Regions from separate parts of the Ectobacillus polymachus genome, predicted to be linked through region 2. Evidence: predicted binding sites of a transcription regulator. Region 2 holds the regulator's gene; the other holds the start of a gene.
The links. Region 2 encodes LexA, which represses DNA repair genes until DNA is damaged. Its sites were predicted from a motif close to CGAACATATGTTCG; they were not measured.
Positions count from the first base shown of each region.

Region 1: ACM5BR_RS06500 (Y-family DNA polymerase) is a predicted target of LexA. The motif match lies at 9,251-9,264, and genes of this name have one in related genera.

Region 1 is NZ_JBLREB010000001.1:1,262,431-1,272,715, forward strand. Features, by position in the region: gene ACM5BR_RS06455 (DNA translocase FtsK) at 1-612, opposite strand, end outside; gene ACM5BR_RS06460 (YlzJ-like family protein) at 1,005-1,211, opposite strand; gene ACM5BR_RS06465 (ClpP family protease) at 1,208-1,936, opposite strand; gene ACM5BR_RS06470 (ribonuclease J) at 2,077-3,747, opposite strand; gene dapA (4-hydroxy-tetrahydrodipicolinate synthase) at 3,939-4,817, opposite strand; gene dapG (aspartate kinase) at 4,835-6,055, opposite strand; gene asd (aspartate-semialdehyde dehydrogenase) at 6,077-7,123, opposite strand; partial or broken gene spoVFB (dipicolinate synthase subunit B) at 7,257-7,448, opposite strand; gene ACM5BR_RS06495 (YolD-like family protein) at 7,608-7,961, opposite strand; gene ACM5BR_RS06500 (Y-family DNA polymerase) at 7,958-9,232, opposite strand; gene ACM5BR_RS06505 (hypothetical protein) at 9,762-9,944, opposite strand; gene ACM5BR_RS06510 (recombinase family protein) at 10,128-10,285, shown strand, end outside.
Region 2 is NZ_JBLREB010000001.1:632,085-642,369, forward strand. Features, by position in the region: gene glnA (type I glutamate--ammonia ligase) at 1-32, shown strand, start outside; gene ACM5BR_RS03155 (hypothetical protein) at 338-469, shown strand; gene ACM5BR_RS03160 (hypothetical protein) at 844-1,110, opposite strand; gene ACM5BR_RS03165 (YhgE/Pip domain-containing protein) at 1,431-2,636, opposite strand; gene ACM5BR_RS03170 (TetR/AcrR family transcriptional regulator) at 2,699-3,283, opposite strand; gene ACM5BR_RS03175 (GH25 family lysozyme) at 4,310-5,335, shown strand; gene ACM5BR_RS03180 (GlpM family protein) at 5,660-5,989, shown strand; gene lexA (transcriptional repressor LexA) at 6,070-6,690, opposite strand; gene ACM5BR_RS03190 (YneB family resolvase-like protein) at 6,825-7,472, shown strand; gene ACM5BR_RS03195 (DUF896 domain-containing protein) at 7,530-7,763, shown strand; gene tkt (transketolase) at 7,967-9,970, shown strand; gene sirA (sporulation inhibitor of replication protein SirA) at 10,088-10,285, shown strand, end outside.

The DNA.
Region 1 (10,285 bases), 630 kb from region 2:
ATTAGAAAATGCATTCAGTTGTTTGCGAATTAAAAAAACAATTGGCGCTAGTACTTCCCCAATATGTTTGTTCGTAATACTTAAAATGCCTAATATAATAAGAATGCTACCTATAATATAAGCTCCTGTTTCATCAAACAAAAAAAAGCACATGGCGAAGGAGATTGCTCCAATCATACCGCCGCCTAAATTGACGGATCCTACTTTACTTTTGGCCTCCAACATAAATAGGTCCTTTGTGTTTACAATAACAGAAGGATTCGTAAATTGACCGTTCTTGGATAGCTGTTGTACTAACGAAATATGACTAAACATGAGTATGGCAATTATTATAAGATATACGCCGATTAGGCGTTTATGAAGCAAATTGGGCCATTTTCGTTGTACGACAAATGCAACGGACAGAGCGATGAGCAAAATGACACCAATCATATACCACTCTCCAAAGAAAAAACGAAAAAATAGCACAAACGCTTTTCCTACAATACCTAACTGTAAAATCGTAATGAGAGAAAGAGCAAAAAGAGTCAACCCAATAATTTCGTAATACATAGAAGGTCGAACATTTTGTTTTTCTTTCGTTTTTCTTCCTCTCGGCTTTTTCTTAACCATTTTTTCACCTCTATTTTCAGTGAACGGACTTCTAGTTCTTTCGTCATCCTATCCACTACTTTTCATTTAATATTATTGTACAAAAACAATACACCCATATTCGAAGTGAAAATTAAACGTTTATCCCGCTATTTAAGAGCAGTAATACCCCCACTTCAAGCTTAGAGAAATCAGAAAAGGCTAAGTGGGGGATAACTGCCTGTAAAAGCCGATTGGCCTTTGCGAACCCTCGGTGAGGGATGAGAAAAAACCCCCACCGATGGAAGTTTTACTTCATGCGATGATGTTTCATATTTGTCTACTATTACAGAAATGGAAGAAAGCAGCCGATATAGGCTGCTTTTTCTTTTTCTCGTATAGTATACCATACCTAACCATCAATTTCCTGCTTTTCAATGCATCGGAATACTTTGACCAGGAGAAAGAGCAAGGAAATGCTGTGGATCACTGCTCATAATTCTTACAACTATATATTCCCCGCTCTCTCCTTGCCTTACAATCATATCAATGCCTCTGTACGAAATTTGTTTTTGTTCATAATAAACCGACTCATCTTGTGGATAGACAACATGCTCTGGCATAATCGTATACAGGATCATGATAGCATTCCCTCTTCCCCATGCTTATCCATCATCTCATTTAGCTTTTTAATCGCTTCTCCGATTCCCCCTACTTCATTAATAAGTCCATACTTTACACAATCCGCTCCTACTACATTCGTACCAATATCACGAGTTAAATTTCCCTTTGCGAACATTAACTCTTTAAAACGAACATCTGTAATATTAGAATGCTTGGTCACAAACCGAATAACACGTTCCTGCATTTTATCTAGATATTCAAACGTCTGTGGAACCCCAATAACGAGACCTGTTAATCGAATTGGATGAATAGTCATCGTTGCAGTTTCTACAATAAACGAATAATCCGTAGAAACCGCAATTGGAACCCCAATCGAGTGCCCTCCTCCTAATACAATCGATACAGTCGGCTTGGAGAGAGAAGCAATCATTTCTGAAATTGCTAATCCCGCCTCTACATCGCCCCCTACTGTATTAAGTAATACGAGCAATCCTTCGATTTTGGGATTTTGTTCAATTGCAACAAGCTGCGGAATTAAATGTTCGTATTTTGTAGTTTTATTTTGAGGGGGAAGCTGTATATGCCCTTCAATTTGGCCAATAATCGTTAAGCAATGTATACGTGACTCATTCATTTGCGGAAGATTCGTTTGTCCTAGCTGCTGAATCTTTTCAACGAGAGAATCCTTTGCCTCTTGTCTTGAATCCATATCATCATTATTTATGTAATCATGATCTCCCATTTCATGTACCCCTTTCATGAGTATATCCTTAGTATTGTTAAGGACTCATGTTTTCATTCGAAAATGAAAAAATCATGAACAAGTTTACATATGATAAAAAAGAAAAAGGAGTGTGCAATTCTTATGCACACTCCTTTTTCCTATACTTCCATAATAATCGGTAAAATCATTGGTCTACGCTTCGTTTTTTCAAATAAGAATTGACTTAATACTTCTCGGATGCTTTGTTTAAGAGATGACCATTCCAAGCTATTGGCTTTGACAGAAGCTTCAATAATATCCTTTGCACGCTTTACAGACTCTTCTATGAGCTCTTCAGATTCTCTAACATAGACGAATCCACGTGAAATAATTTCAGGTCCAGACACAATTTGCTTCGTTGCTTTGCTAAGAGTAATGACAACAACGAGTATACCATCTTGTGAAAGTAATTTACGATCCCGTAATACAATATTCCCCACATCACCAACACCTAAACCATCGATGAGGACATTGCCTGCATGAACCTTACTAACACCTTTATGCTTACCTTCTTGAAATTCAATTACATCGCCTCTATCAATGATAAAAATATGATCATCATCGATGCCGATTTCTTTCGCTAATTTCGCATGTGCGTTTTGCATACGAAATTCACCATGAACCGGCATGAAGTATTTTGGTTTCATCAAATTTAGCATAAGTTTTAATTCTTCTTGGCTACCGTGACCGGATACATGGATTTTTCTTTGTCCGGAATAAATAACATTGGCACCAGCCCGGAATAATAAATCTATCGTTTTGGAAACAGATGTTTCATTACCTGGAATTGGTGAGGCTGCAATAATAATCGTATCAGTCGTACGAATAGAAACTTGTTTATGTGCCTGCTTCGCCATACGAGACAATGCAGCCATTGGTTCTCCCTGGCTTCCTGTTGTTAAAATCGCAATTTTATGTTCAGGATACTTATCAATTTCTTGGGTCGAAATTAGCATGTCTTCAGCTATATGTAAATAACCAAGCTTACTTGCGATGTCTACAACCTTTACCATACTTGTTCCTACTACTACTACTTTACGATCATTTTCATAAGCCGCATCTAATACTTGCTGAATACGGTGTACATTTGATGCAAAGGTCGCAATAATAATCCGGCCTTCTGCACTACTAAATACTTTCGAAATTTCTGCTCCTACTGCCTTTTCTGATCCTGTATAACCAGGACGTTCGGCATTAGTACTGTCTGATAGTAAGCAAAGAACACCCTCGTTACCGAGCTGAGCCATTTTCCCGATATCTGCACGATAGTTATCAACGGGCGTTTGGTCAAATTTAAAATCGCCTGTATAGACAATTGCTCCTTGCGACGTGTTAATCGCAACTCCTACGGAATCAGGAATGCTATGGTTCGTTCTAAAAAATGATACAGATGCTTTATCAAACATAACAATTGAATTCGCATCAATTGGCTTTAATGTGACACGCCCTAGCAATCCTGCTTCTCTAAGTTTTTCTTCAACTAAACCTAATGTTAAACGAGTCCCATAAACGGGAATTTGCAGCTTCCTTAGTACGTATGAAATGCCGCCTATATGATCTTCGTGACCGTGCGTTAAAAATAATGCTTTTACTCGTTCTTTATTTTCTTCTAAATATGTAATGTCTGGTATAACAATATCAATTCCGAACATTTCTTCTTCCGGGAACTTAAGACCGGCATCTACAATAAAAATATCAGAATCTACTTCTACTCCATACATATTTTTCCCGATTTCCCCTACTCCACCTAGGGCAAATACTCTTACTTTTTCTATCTCTTTACTTCTCACCTTGTAGCCTCCCCATGATGGGCATAACCGTACTAAGTCACTTACGAGTATTATAACTGATACAAGAAATAGAACACAAGTTAAAATCTTGACAGCAGCAAATACATAAGATGGAAAATGAGGTTTTCTCCTGCTTTTTTGCATAAAAAAACCACAGTGACAAGCACTGTGGCATAACGAATTTATAATTGCTAATGAGAAATAGAATGAATGACTTGCTCAAGACGACTTTGCTCTTCATTCGTTAACGGTATAAGAGGCAAACGAACAGAGCCAACATCGATTCCAATCATAGTAAGGGCTGCCTTTACAGCTGTTGGATTCGGAGCCATAAATGCTGCTCTTGTCACGCGTAGCAACAACTGATGAAGAGTTTGCGCCTTTTTATAATCCCCTGCGTAAAAAGCAGAAATCATTGCTTGAATTTCATTTCCGATAATATGCGCGGCAACCGAAATAACACCATTTGCTCCAACTGCTAGCGCTGGAAGTGTTAATCCGTCATCACCGCTGTATACAGCAAAATCATCATCTGTTTGCTCAATTACTTCGGTCATTGCTAACATATCGCCGGTAGCATCCTTTAGTGCGACAATATTTTCGATATGGGAAAGTCGTACAATGGTTTCCACTGACATTTTTACAACCGTACGGCCTGGAATATTATAGAGAATAACAGGGAGCGCTGTACTTTGTGCTATTGTACGAAAATGTTGATACATGCCTTCTTGAGATGGCTTGTTATAGTACGGTACGACGAGCATAGCCGCGTCTACACCAGCTTCTTCTGCCTTTTTTGTTAACTCGATAGAGGCACGTGTATTATTGCTTCCGGTACCAGCAACGACAGGCACTCGGCCATTCACAGCATTTACCACATGGCGAAATAATGCTACCTTTTCGTCTGTCGTTAGTGTCGGGGATTCACCCGTTGTACCACATACGACCAATGCAGTTGTTCCATGTTCAATCAAATAATTAACCAGTTCTGTTGTTTTTGCAAAATCAATATTTCCATCGCGATCGAATGGAGTTACCATAGCGGTTGCGACTCTACCAAAATCTATCATGCTCCCACTCCTTGACTTTATGCTTCTTTTGATAATGCAAAAGCGTCATGTAAAGCGTTCACGGCTGTTACGAGATCACTCTCATTTACAAGCGTCCAAATTGTCGTATGACTGTCAGCCGATTGCAAAATTTGTACTCCAGCTTCGGATAAAGCAGTGACAATGATAGAAGTTACACCAGGTACTCCTGTCATTCCCGCTCCGACAATGGATACTTTTGCACAATGTCTTGTGACACTCGGTTCATAGCCAATTCGATGAAGAACCTCAACTGCCCGGTCTGCTACGTCGTCGTTTACAGTGTATGCAACGCCATTTGGAGAAATATTGATTAAGTCTACACTAATCTGTTCATTAGCCATTTCTTTAAAAACCTGGGCTTGTAAATTATAGGGTGCATCTTTTACGTAAACTTTGATTTGCGTTACATTTGATACATGTGCAATTCCCGTTACCGTTCGTTCCTTTACATCTCGCCCACGGCTAGCACCTTCATAGTCTGTTACAAGAGTTCCTGTGCTATCTGAATATGTTGAACGAACCCGTAAAGGTACTTTCCCATGCATTGCGATTTCAACGGCGCGAGGATGGATAACCTTTGCTCCTTGATAGGCCATATTACAAATTTCACTATATGTCATCATATCAAGTGGTCTTGCATCTTTCACAATACGGGGATCTGCTGTCATAATTCCTTCAACATCTGTGAAAATATCAATGTATTCCGCACGAAGAGCAACACCAAGTGCAGCTGCAGATGTGTCGCTTCCTCCTCGTCCCAACGTTGTAATATCACCATTTACGGTTTGCCCTTGGAATCCTGTTACAACCACAACATCGCATTGCTTCAGCTCTTCTAGAACACGATCACATTTCATTTCAATAATTTTTGCGTTCGTGAAATCTTCGGTTGTAATAAAGCCAGCCTGCGCACCAGTTAGCGCTGATGCTTGAACGTCCGCTCCATTCAACATATCCGAGAATACAATGGCTGAAATAAGCTCACCGCATGATAGAAGCAAATCCTTTTCTCGGTTGGAGAGATAGGATTGTTTATCGTGGACGAGACTAAGAAGCGTATCGGTAGCATACGGCTCTCCTTTTCTCCCCATTGCAGATACAACCGCAACTACTTTGTACCCTTCTTGAAGCGCTTTGGAAATGTGGTGAAGCGCATGTTTTCTTCCTTTTTCGTCGCGTACAGACGTACCGCCGAATTTTTGTACAATAATCTTCATGTTGGCACCTTCTTTAAAAACTTACACAAGACCTAATGCTACAAGACGCTCTGCAATTTGTACAGAGTTCCATGCAGCACCTTTTAATAAATTATCAGACACAACCCAAAGATGGAATCCTTTATCATTGTTTAAATCTTTGCGAATGCGTCCTACAAATACTTCATTTTTACCAGTCGCATATAGCGGCATTGGATATTCTTGTTTAGCTGGATTATCTTGCACGACAATACCAGGTGCATCTGCTAATAGAGTTCGAATGTCATCTGCTGTTACGCCCTCTTTTTCTACTTCAATATACACAGATTCAGAATGACCTGCTACGATTGGAAGTCGAACACAAGTAGCTGCCACTTCGAGCTCTGGCATATGCATAATCTTTTTCGTTTCGTTAATCATTTTCATTTCTTCATAGGTGAAACCATTATCTTCAAATACGTCGATTTGTGGAATCGTATTAAAGGCAATCGGATAATGCTTTTCTCCACTCTTTACCGGTAAAATATTCGCTTGTACGTCTTCTCCGGTTAACATTGCTTTAGCTTGTGCTTTCAATTCTTCAATAGCTGTGATGCCCGCACCTGAAACTGCTTGATACGTGCTTACGATTACTTTGGATAATCCGTATGAAGCACGAATTGGTTCAAGTGCCGCTACCATTTGAATTGTAGAGCAATTTGGGTTAGCGATAATGCCATTATGAGAAAAAACGTCCTTTTCGTTTACTTCTGGTACAACAAGTGGAACGTTTGGATCCATACGAAATGCACTCGTATTATCAACAACGATAGCACCACGCTTCGCTGCTTCCGGTGCTAACACTTTTGAAACAGATCCACCAGCACTAAAGAGGGCAATATCTACACCTTCAAAGCTTTCAGGAGTTGCCTCTTGTACTGTTATGTCTTCTCCTTTAAAGGAAATTTTCTTACCAGCAGAACGCTTAGAAGATAACAACGTTAGTTTTTCTATTGGAAAATTTTGTTTTTCTAACGTATTTAGCATTTGTTCACCAACTGCGCCGGTTGCTCCAACTACAGCGACATGAAAAGATTTTTTCTTTTCCATCACTATACCCCTTTCTACATACATCCTGTACTTATAAAAAGATGAGGTCGTACTCCATCTTTATGAAATCAATAATACCACATTGTAAGGTATGTTTGATGTTTTTTCGAAAAATTCCTCATGTTAAAAATGATTAATTATTCATGTATTTGAATTTTTCCACAATCACTGGCTGAATTTGTTTGCCCTCTAGTGCAAAACGAATTGTATCACGTAAAAGCTCCATACGTGCCACCATTGAACTCGGTTTCTTTTCAGGTGCATCCTGACCAAATGGAACAAAATACATATTTCTTGCTGACATAAGGCGCATTAAATTAACACCAACATGATGTCACCCAGTTCGTTATTTCTTTCCTACCGAGCATACAAGCTAATGTATAAAGTTAGAATACCGATAACGTTTTGATCAATTGAATTATTTATAAAGGAAAAATACAAAAAGAGATGTCTCATATAGAGCAAATGAAATTCTTACTATCCTCTACGAGAAGTCGACGTCTACAATATCTACATAAGGAAATATTCGATGTTCGCCTACTGTTGTTTTGACTTCAATGCATCGATAAACCGTACTGATATTTTCTAACCATCCCTCATATTGATGAAAAAAACCATTGTTATAATATGTAACGCTAATTGCTAATTTTTTATTATATGCTTGTGCCAATGTACGATTGATCTCATCAATCTTATTCTCATCTAGAATCGGACGTACTGCTTTCTGTTGTTCTTGGATAATTCGTTTCACACCTTCAAACTGTGGTGTGATGGCTTGAAAGGCTGCCCATTTTTTCATGCCTCGTTCGTTTATTTGCATAGGTAATATTCCTTTCATTCTGATTTATGACCACCAATTAATGTGTTTCGATGTCTTGCAGTAGAACCTCTTGTATAAGAAACCGCCCGCAGTAAGGCGTTCTTTCCATAATTCCGTCGTATTTCATCCATAGCAAAGGCTAACTTTTCTTCCTTCACTCGTTTACAAGTATCATCGAAAATGGAAATCTGCCGTTCATCATCATTGATAAAATTAGTTAAGGACATGCCAATTTGACGGACAGGAGATTGATCGTAATAAGTTTCAACCATGTGCAAGCAAACCTTATACAACTCCATGGTGATATTGGTAGGCTCAGTCAGTGTATAAGAATGAGAAAATCCTCCACCTACTGTACGACTGTATCCGATGCTTATATGAATCGTGCGGCATAGCTTTCTCATACATCGCATGCGAAAGCACACCTCTTCCAGTTGTTCAAGTATTAACACTTTAATTTCTTGTACATCTATATAATCACGCATCAAAATTTGTGACTTCCCGATTGACGAGGAAACCGGTGTATACGGCTCATCAATTTGACTTTCATCTATCCCATTTGCATGTTGCTGCAATTCTAGTCCTACAACACCAAGCTCCTTCTTTAAAGGCTCAGCTGGATGCTTCGCAAGCTGATGTATACTGAAAATCCCCATTCGGTTTAATCGACGCTGGGTTCTTACGTTAATTCCGTACATTTCCGTTAAGGGTAACGACCATAACTTCGTAGGCACATCCTGTATCGTCCATTCCGCGATTCCTTCCCTTACTTTTTTTGCACCGTATAGCGCCATTTTTGATAGAAAAAGATTAGGACCAATTCCAACAGTTGCTGTAATCCCAGTTGTATCAAAGATATCCTTCTGAATTACTTTCGCTAATTCCCAAGAAGACATTTTATACAATCTTTGATATTTAAAATCAGAAACATCTAAAAAGCTCTCATCAATCGATAGCGTATGCAAGTCACATGGTGCTACATATTTTAAAAAAATTTCGGTAATGTGATTTGACGTCAGAACATACTCTGCCATTGATGGATTCACAATGATAATATCTTTGGATAGCGGTATTTCATACAACCGCGAACCCGTTTTAATGCCTAATTTTTTTAGTTTCGGTGTAGCGGCTAAAACAACAGAACCTTGCCGATCCGTACTACCTACAACTGCTAATTTAACGGTTAAAGGATTTAATCCGCGCATAATAGAAGAAACGGAAGCGAAAAATGATTTTAAATCAATACAGAAGATTGTACGCTTTTGCTGATGAGTATGATTTGAATACATTTTCATCTCCTCTAAAACAGAACGTTTGTTCTTATTTTTACTAATACTATATGCCAATTGGAAAGAAAATAAAAGTGGAATTTTAGGGAAATAGACTTATTTCCTAAAAAAGCTTAGAAGCGGGTGTCTTTCTGCTATTACATACCAAGATAATGACTATTTTTTTATTGCTTGCAGTTATTTGATATTTTATTATTTTATATTTGTCCATACTAAATCATTGAGGTGATTGATTTGGCTGAGTGGATTTATTCGCATTTTATTAACACACTATTTTTTGTCCTTTTCGTGTTTGGTCTTGTCATTTTTGCACTCGTATTGTTAATTCGCAGCGCTATTAAAAAGAATTAGGCATCAAACATGCTTCTTTACTTTATCCCTCTATTTAAGGGCAGTAAAACCCCCACCTCAAGATTCAGAAAGATGCAAAGAAGATAGGTGGGGGGGGACAACTGCCCGTAAAAGCCCGAATTGGGCGGGCTAACCATCAGTGGGGGATGAAAAAACCCCCACTGATGGAAGTTTCACTTTATATATCATCTTGTTTGTTCTGTTCCTGCATGATGAGTTCTTCTATAATTGCCCAGCCAGCTGTATGATATTCAAGAAGTGTATGTTCCACTTCTTCTTCCGTCATAGAAGGCGGCGCTACGATATGGACGGTTGCATTCCCAACCTTATAAGTGGCTGCATATTTATTAATCTTAGGCATAATACCAACACCTTTCGTAGTTGTTGGTTTATATGTATGCAGCCCTTCTTGACGAACAAACTCTAGAGTTGCTGACACTTTATGTTTAAGACCGAAGGAATCCTATAACACTTACTCACAGAACCCGTACATAGGTTCTTTTTTCTTTTTTTTTTCATATGTTTCGATAATGAGGTGATACCAATGGACCGTGTTGCCATATATTTGCGGAAAAGCCGTGCCGATATCGAAGCAGAAGCACGCGGAGAATGTGAAACCCTTTCAAAACATAAAGAAATCTTATTCAAATTCGCCAAGGAACATTGCCTGAATATTATTTCTGTTTATCAAGAGATTGCTTC
Region 2 (10,285 bases):
GGGAACGCGATCAATATATGAGTATGTATTAAGATAAGGGAAGCCCTGGCGCTGTAAGCGTCAGGGCTTTTTTTGTTATCGGGTATTTTTGGTTTTATAACGTGGTGTCTTCTAACTGCCCGATTTTTACCCGATAAATTTCCACAAAATTTTTATTCCAGTACAATTTTTATATACTCATCGTATTTATTAATCCGGTCTTTTTTACTGATATATTAAATCCTCCAGAAAGTAAAATTTGTTAATATTATAAATTACTTGATTAATCTATGGAAAGTATAAATAACAAAGTTATTTGCAAAAAAATCAATTTTGTATAGAAAGAGAGGTGAAAAGAATGGAGGTTTTTTCGGATAAGCATCAAGAAGAGATTTATCAAATAATTGAAAACATGCTTAGTAAAGGTTGCACAGAAAAAGAAGTGTTAAGTAAGTTAGCTGAAATCATTAGTTATCTGGGTTTAGAGTAATGAAACCAATATCCGATTTAAGAATAGAAAAAGCCGAGATTGCTCCCGACTTATAACGACAATATATATTGTTAACAATATATGCTGACTTGTCTATTCACAAAAATTTATGTAACTTTATTTAAGAACCGTAATTTGGGCTTAACAATACTTGTTATTTTAGTACAAAACCTTGAAAAGACAGTATTTTCATATACACTTGATTCATTTTCTTTTGGCAGGGTATGTTCGTACACAAGTTCACCAATGGGAACGCGATCAATATATGAGTATGTATTAAAATAAGAGAAGCCCTGGCGCATGCATGCGTCAGGGTTTTTATTGTAATCAGAAGATTGTAGGCTAGCGAAGTGAAACCCAATTGTTAGTGATAACTAACAATTTTTGGATCCTGTAGTTCCTACAGAAACTGCATTGATTCTGTTAACTGCAATGTGTACTAGACCAGGGAAACCATTAAAGTTTGTAAGAATTACGTTACCATTTTGGAATCCTTGAAATACACCACTAGCAGGACGTTGATCATCGTATTGTAAAACAACACGAGTTCCTGGGGTTAGTCTTCTAAGAAATCTAATAATGTTATTACTTCTACGGCTTCTATGAGAAAAACATTCACTACCACTTGAAAATTCATTCATTATACCTCACCTCCCTTTATTCGTTAGTACATGCTATGCTTGTCCGAGAGAAAAGGTGTAGATATAAATCACATACATAAAAAATTTAATAATATATAAATAGATGTTTCCTTTAAAATGTACCCTATAGAGTAGACCTATACAAAAAGGTCCATCTATAGGGTAGAATTTTGTATAATCAACGGGAAAGGTGATGAGTAAAAATTTACAGAGTAAGAGATTAAGATTTCTTTTTATATTAATGATGTTGAATTCTCATATTTTATAGTATTTGAAAATCTATAAACTCAACAATAAAAAAGCATGCTTCAATGAAGAATTTATTTAATTTTTAGCGTTTTAATTAGTACCCTGTTTGATTCGGTTTTAGTATTTTTTTGCAGAACAATTCTTCCTATTGCTGTAAAAATAGTGATAATTGAAATAAGAAGTAGAATATTCATATCATGTGATAGGTCTGTTCCTCCAAAAATTATTGTATAATATCCGTCAGATACATAAGTTGCTGGGAAATAGGAACCTATAACTTGATAAAAATCTGATAGCAAAGCTTTTGGAACAATGATTCCAGAAGTAACTAATTGTAATGAAAGTGAAATAATATTAAATACCATACCGGCAGGGCCAAATAAGATGAGAAACATATGTGTTACGCTTAAGAAAGAGAAGAACACAAGGGTTTGGAACATCCATGTTTCAAATACATTTGTATTCAATTTAATATGAAACAAGTAAATAAATAATATGGTGACAAAAGCTAAAATAATAGATACCGCAATATGAATAAATTGTCTTGTTAAAAATATAGACCATTTGCTGTGAATGGCTTTTAATTGCGTTGCGACACTGTTAAGATTTAAACTCATAATCATTGCACCAACCCATGATGAAAGAACGATCAATAATGGAAGCATGGTTGCTGCAAAACCATCTGTATTGTTGGTTTTTTCGACAGATGAGTGAATAGAATCAATATTTAATGAGCTTAATACTTGTGTAATATTGGAAGATATCTTTTGAGCCAACTCTTCTGATGGTATCGCCGAGCTCAGTTCTTTAGGTAGATTGGAAAGAATAAATTGTTGTTGATAAGAATATACATTTTTATTAATTGTTTGCGTAATATCCTTTGTTGCTCCAGCCATAATCTGTTTTGTCAAAGATGAATTTGCTTGATTGATGAAATACTTAATCTCTGTCTTGTTGTTTTCTTTCAATAAACTTGAGAAGTTCGCAGGAATTTGTATAACCATGTCTATCTTGCGTTTATCCATATCTTCTTTGGCTTGTACTACAGAACCGTAGCTGTTAACTGAAAACGGAAGATTTTCTTTTAAGTTTTTTTCAATAGTTGCCCCCATTTGCCCATCCTCATTCACTAAGCCAACTTTTAATTGGTCTATCCGATCAGTAACACCATCGTATGCGGTCATCCACACACAGAAAAAAATGAATAAAAAAGCAAATGCTGTTGCAATTCCAATAAAGGTTTCACGATGTTTAAAGAAATTTTTTAAGGTTTTCATATATATGGTCCTTTCTCTCATTCACTAAAGTAAGTACTTACTTGCATATGTTGTGAAAAAAATTAGGGGGTAAGCCCCCTAGAAAAAAGTTGGACACTGTTTTTTAAAAAAACCTCTTTTGAGTTTGAAAATACATGGTCACCAAAGCGAGAGTTAGAAAGAAAGTAACCGAAATTCACCCAGATAAAGTTCATGGCTTGAGCTTCTATATCAGTTTCAATGAGCTTACCTCTTTTACTCATTTCAGTAAAATACGAAACTAAACTCTCTTTTAATTGTTTAGGAATTAACGCAATCGTCTCGTTGAGCTCTGGAAACATACCGGCTTCACGGAAACTAATCAAGATTAAGTCTTTTATTTTTTCAATATATGTATGATATCCCTTTGCAATCAACAACAAGTCATGTTCAAGTTCCCAAGTCATTTCTTCATCTGTTAATTTGTCTAGTTTAATATTGCGTGATAAAGATTCAACAGCCTTTTCCATAACTTTCTTTTTACTTCCGAAATTTCTAAAGATTGTTACTTCATTAACACCCGCTAGTTCCGAAATGGAGCGAGTTGTCGTACCTTTATATCCATAAGTACGGAATAATTCTAAAAAAGCTTCGATAATACGTTCTGATGTGTTATTCATTTCATTCATAGTTTATCCAACCTTCAGCCAGTCTGTATACACTTTTAGTTTTGAATGCAAGTCCTTGCTTGCATTTTTATGGTAATTTATAGATATCGAAAAGTCAATTGTTTTCTAAGGAAAAGATTGGAATAGAAGGAATTAGCATTTCATATACATTTGATTCATCTTCATGTCGTAGGGTTTATACCATTACACCAGTTCACCAATGGGAGCGTGATCAATATATGAGTATGTAATTAAGAAGATAAAGGAAGCCCTGACGCGGTATGCGTCAGGGCTTTTTTGTATTACGAATACTACCAGATAGACGGTGGCTTTGATTAACTAGTTGTCGCAGTGGCTTCCTTTACCTGAAGTTCCTACAGAAACAGCATTAATTCTGTTGATGGAAATGTGAACCAAACCCGGAAAACCATTGAAATTTGTAAGAATGACGTTACCATTTTGGAATCCTTGAAATACGCCACTTGCAGGTGGCTGATCGTCGTATTGTAGAACTACACGAGTTCCTGGGCTTAGTGTTCTAAGAAATCTAATAATGTTATTACTTCTACGGCTTCTGCGACTTCTTTTCATACTTCTACGGGTTCTACGACTTCTTTTATTACTTCTACGGCCAGAAAAGCATCCACCACAATTTGAAAATCCCCAACTCATACTCTTTCACCCCCTTAACTTTGCTACATTCTATGCTTGTTTGATGGATAAGGTATAGATGAAAATCACAAGTATGAACAAAGAAGTAATAAAATATTTTAAACTCGTATTCCTGTCTAGAGTAATTCATAAATATCTCCGAGTATTAACACTCATCCATATTCTAATCTACATAACTATCTAAAAACCTATAAGATAATTCTCGCATATTTGGCAAAATGCGAGGTATTTCTAGCGCAAATGTACAAGCAGGGTTGGAAAAACTTCATAAAGATAGAGTAGAAGAAATATCTACAAACAGTAAAAAGTAACTAGCTTTACTACCGTATGTAGAGTTCCTTCATGAAAAATGAAATCCATAAGGAGGCGAAAACAATGCAGACCTTAACTGGTAATGAAATTAAGATGATTGATGTAAGTCATTATGACGGATCAGTTGATTGGCAAAAGGTTGCAGCTACAGGTATTAAAGCTGCATATATAAAAGTAACAGAAGGAACCGACATAGTAGACAATACTTTCGATGGACATGTACACTGGGCAACTACATTTGGTATAGCTTGCGGTGCCTATCACTTTGCACATCCAGAGCTTAACCAAAATCCAATTGTTGAAGCAGACCATTTCTTAAATACTATTAATGGGCATTCTTTCACTTTAATGCCAGTATTAGATTATGAATCTCCTGCAAAACAATATCCATTATCACCTAAATATATGAGTGAATGGGCCCGAAGCTTTGTTAATTATGTTCAGCAAAAAACAGGACAAACTGTGATGATCTATACGGGAAAATGGTTTATTGATATGTATGGTATATACGGACTTGACAACCAACCGCTATGGGCTTCGCGTTATGCTACTATACCGCCTGCTGATTTTGGAGGTTGGAAGCAATGGACAGCATGGCAATATACTGATTCAGAGTATGTAAACGGAGTTGGTAATTGTGATGTAAGTTATGCAATTTCACTCGAAGCATTACGTGGTGGGAACCAGCAACAGCAAGAGCAGCCGGTTAGCTTTGGCGCATTAGGCGTGGTAACTGTAACAGCCAATTTGCTTAACTTACGGAAAGGACCGTCAACAAGCTATGATATTATCCGTACTCTTGGAAAAGGTGAAACATATCTTTGGTATGGTGAAAAAGATGGATTCGGAAATCTAGGCGGAGGCTGGGCAAGTATGAGTTATTTATCGTACAAGCCTGGAACAGCTGTCGTAACAGCCGACGCATTAAATGTCAGAATCGGTCCTGGAACAGGATACAATATTAGTGATGTTGTTCATAAAGGTGATACTCTTCCGGTTTGGGGAACATCAGGAAACTGGGTAAATGTTGGGGATGTAAATGGGCATCAACGCTGGGTACATGGGCAATATGTAACCATTACACCATAAGAGAATAGTAGGGAAGGGTTGCCCCCTTTAGGTAGTGTGTAAACAGAATCCACTCTACTTAGAGGGGATTTTTCTATGGTTTAAAAAGGGAAAATCTATATTGTTTCCGTATCAATCTGAACAATATGATAAGAAGCATGATCCGGATATCGTAGGGAAGTGATTCATCTAGTATTCTATTGAGATGTACAATAGTTGTAGTAGGTTATGAATTTTTGTGATTAATTTTTGAATAGAATGATTTTTTGAATTTTTTATTTCAATTCAAATAAACAAGTAGCATAATGGATATGACGTAACTTGTATGTAAAAGGAGCTATAGATATGGTTTTTGATTATGTAATTAAATTTGTTCTTGGGGGTACCATTCTTGTATTAGCTACATACCTCAGTAAATCAAAGCATTTGTTTTTATCTGGAATTATTACCTTATTACCAATCATGACATTGATGAATATGAGGTTACAGATGAAATTCATGGATATAAAAGAATTTCGTATCACGCAGAAATTTGCAATTTTTGGAGCGTTAGGTGCGGTCATTCTTGTATTTTCTGTTTACATTTTATCAAATTGGATAAAGCCTACACAGGCAGCTATTATTTCTTTGATGGTTTACATCATGTATATGTTTCTTTGCAAACATTTTTTATAATTATTTTGATAAAAGTACCTTTTTGGTGCTTTTTTCTATATATTGAAATGACCGCATAAAAAAAGAGCTTTAGTAAGCTCTTAATGAATCATACGATATACACCAATTACTTTTCCAACGATTGAAACTGATTGTAAAATAATTGGTTCTAATGAGGAGTTTTCTGGCTGCAGGCGGAAATAATTTTTTTCTTTAAAAAATCTCTTCACGGTTGCCTCATTCTCATCGGTTAATGCCACAACAATTTCTCCGTTATCTGCAGATTGCTGCTGACGAACCACGACAAGATCTCCATCTAATATGCCAGCTTCAATCATGCTATCTCCTTGTACTTTCAGCATAAATACACGATCAGGTTCTGAAACGAGGCTAGCAGGTAAAGGAAATTGTTCTTCAATATTTTCAATGGCAGTAATAGGTGGACCAGCAGTTACTTTTCCTACAACAGGAACATGGATAACAGGTGTTTTCTCATCATTCATACCGTCAAATCCAATTATTTCAATAGCACGTGGTTTTGTCGGATCACGGCGTATAAATCCTTTTTCTTCAATTCTTGCCAAATGACCGTGCACAGTAGAACTTGAAGCAAGACCAACTGCTTGACCAATTTCACGTACGGAAGGCGGATATCCTTTTTCTTGTACTCTTAATTTAATAAAATTGAGTATATCCTGTTGTCTTTTTGTTAACTTTTCCATTTCTTCACCTCGTTTGTATAGAAAATGTTAGTATAATTATAACATATGTTCGCCTGTTCTACAAACATAAGTTCGAATAATGTGGAATTGTGTGGTATTATTTTTGAAGGAAATGGTTACAAGGAGAAGATAATATGAAGGCAATCATATATGTTCGTGTGAGTACGAAGAAGGAGGAGCAGGAAACGTCTTTATTGCGGCAGGAGGAAGAACTTGTACTTTTGGCTCGCCGTTATAATATGGAAATAGTCAAAGTGATTCGTGAACAAGAGAGCGGCTATACGGTTGAGCGGGATGGTGTTTTAGAAATGTTAGATAGTATAAAAAAGGATGGAGCCAATGTAGTACTTATTCAGGATGAAACCCGTTTAGGTAGAGGCAATGCAAAAATAGCACTTATGCACTGTTTACGTAAAGAAGGAGTCAAAGTGTATACACATAATTATAATGGTGAACTCCAATTATCTGATGCCGATTCCATGGTGCTCGATATTATTAGTATGGTTGAAGAATACCAGCGGAAAATTCATAACTTAAAAATAAAACGAGGAATGAAACGTGCTGTTATGCATGGATTTCATCCAGAAGAAAATTTAAAAAACCAGAATATAAATAGTGGCCGAGATAAGAAGGAAGTACCAATCGAAGAAATAGTTCGTCTTCGCCAAAATAAGCTGACTTTTGCTGAAATTGCCGCAACATTGCGAGGCTTTGGTTATGATGTGTCGAAGGCGACTGTCCATCGTCGTTATGTAGAATATGCAAACGAGCAGAAGCCTTGATATCTCTATATAACTATTGTATGATATACAACAGGTTATGAAGAAAGGAGAATGCTCATGATATCCTCTGAAAAACTAAATCGTATAAATGAGCTTTCTAGAAAGGCGAAAACAGTCGGGCTAACGGATATGGAAAAAGAAGAACGGCACGAGCTACGCCAAGAGTACATTCGTGCATTTCGCGGTCAAGTGTTGGAACAATTGAAGTCCATTACCGTTGTTGATAAGAGTGGAAACGATGTAACTCCTGACAAATTAAAGCAATTAAAGAAGAATAGTTTGTTGCAATAAATGGTGAACAGTGCGAGATATTTTTCTATCTCGCTTTTTTGTGTAGTCAAATTTTTATTCATTCTAGAATACGACCTAAACTATTTTGAAATAATAGCATATTATCAACAAAATTCACTATACATGTTGTATAATGATGCGTGGCAAGCTAATATAAAATGTGTATGAATGTTTTGACTAAATGGAATGAAGGGAAGAGAACTATGTCACATTCAATCGAACAATTATCAATTACTACAATAAGAACCCTTGCAATCGATGCGATTGAAAAGGCGAATTCAGGACATCCAGGCATGCCAATGGGAGCTGCACCGATGGCCTATACATTGTGGACAAAATTTATGAAGCTAAATCCATCTAATCCTACTTGGTTTAATCGTGATCGTTTCGTATTATCTGCAGGACACGGCTCTATGCTATTATATGGTCTTCTTCATCTTTGCGGTTATGAAGTTACGATGGAGGATTTGAAAAACTTCCGCCAATGGGGTAGTAAGACGCCAGGACATCCTGAGTTTGGACATACTGCTGGTGTAGATACGACAACTGGTCCTCTTGGTCAAGGTATTGCAACGGCTGTCGGAATGGCAATGGCAGAACGTCATTTAGCGGCTAAATATAACCGTGATTCATACAATGTTGTTGATCATTTTACATATGCTATTTGCGGCGATGGAGATTTAATGGAAGGTGTATCATCTGAAGCATCTTCATTAGCAGCTCATTTACAATTAGGACGATTAATCGTTTTATATGATTCCAATGACATTTCCTTAGACGGAGATTTACATCATTCTTTTTCTGAAAATGTAGAAAATCGTTACAAAGCGTACGGATGGCAAGTGATTCGCGTAGAAGATGGAAATGATATTGAAGCAATCACAAAAGCAATTCAAGAAGCAAAAGCAGACGAAACACATCCTACATTGATTGAAATAAAAACAACAATTGGATATGGTTCTCCAAATAAATCAGGAAAATCAGCTTCTCACGGATCTCCACTTGGAAGTGAAGAAGTAAAGCTTACGAAGGAAGCATATAAATGGGTATTTGAAGAAGATTTTCATGTCCCAGAAGAAGTGTATGCTCATTTTCAGCATGTTGTAAAAGAGGCTGGAGCACAAGCAAATACAGAATGGAATTCATTATATGAGCAATATCGAGTAGCATACCCAGAGCTTGCAGCTGAATTACAATCAGCGATGGAAGGACGTCTTCCAGAGGGATGGGACAAGAATCTTCCTTTATATGAACTCGGATCATCAAAGGCTACTCGTTCTACTTCTGGTGAAGCTATTAATGCGATTGCAAATGCTGTTCCATCTTTCTTTGGCGGCTCAGCAGACTTAGCAGGTAGTAATAAAACGTATATGAATGGTAAAGAAGATTTTGCGCGTGACAACTATAGTGGTAAAAATATTTGGTTCGGTGTTCGTGAATTTGCAATGGGAGCAGCAATGAATGGAATTACGCTGCACGGTGGATTAAAAACATTTGGTGGTACATTCTTCGTATTCTCGGATTATTTACGTCCAGCTATTCGTCTTGCAGCATTAATGAAGTTACCTGTAACCTATGTCTTTACTCATGATAGCATTGCGGTAGGGGAGGATGGTCCTACTCATGAGCCGATTGAACAGCTTGCTGCACTGCGTGCTATGCCGGGACTATCAGTTATTCGTCCTGCTGATGGAAATGAATCGATTGCAGCCTGGAAAATAGCATTAGAATCAACAGACCGACCAACTGCCCTTGTGCTAAGTCGTCAAAATCTCCCAGTATTACAAGGAACGAAGGAACATGCAAAAGAAAATGTTGCGAAAGGCGGATATGTCCTTTCAGCTAGTGATAAAGAAACGGCAGATATTTTATTACTTGCATCAGGCTCTGAAGTAAGCTTAGCTGTTGAAGCGAAAGAAGCATTAATGAAACAAGGAATCGGAGCTACTGTTGTAAGCATTCCTTCTTTTGATCTGTTTGAGGCACAATCAAATGAATACAAAGAATCTGTATTGCCAAAAGCAGTAACGAAGCGTCTTGCTATTGAAATGGGGGCATCTTTTGGCTGGCACCGATACGTAGGACTTGACGGAGATGTACTTGCTATTGATCAGTTCGGGGCTTCTGCACCTGGTGAACAGGTAATGCAAGAATATGGATTCACAGTTGATAACGTAGTTGCGAAAGTAAAGGCATTACTTCAATAGTAAAAAATCATTCATTCGACACGTAAGAAGTTTTTTTTCTCCGCCTTCAGACAATCTTTTATTGTAACATCCTATATAATGTTCGATAAGAGATTGTCTGGGTGAGGAGGAAGTGAAATGACAACGTTTTACCTGTATTTAATTCAAGATGAGATTGCAAAAGCATACGTTGGGCGTGAACATATACTGTATGACTTATTTTCTCGTTTCGTACAAGCTACGTCACTTGCTAATAGAAAAATACTGTACAAACAAATTCAATATATAACAGTTCCCATGCAAACGAATCAGCTTCATAATCGTGTAGAGCAGCGG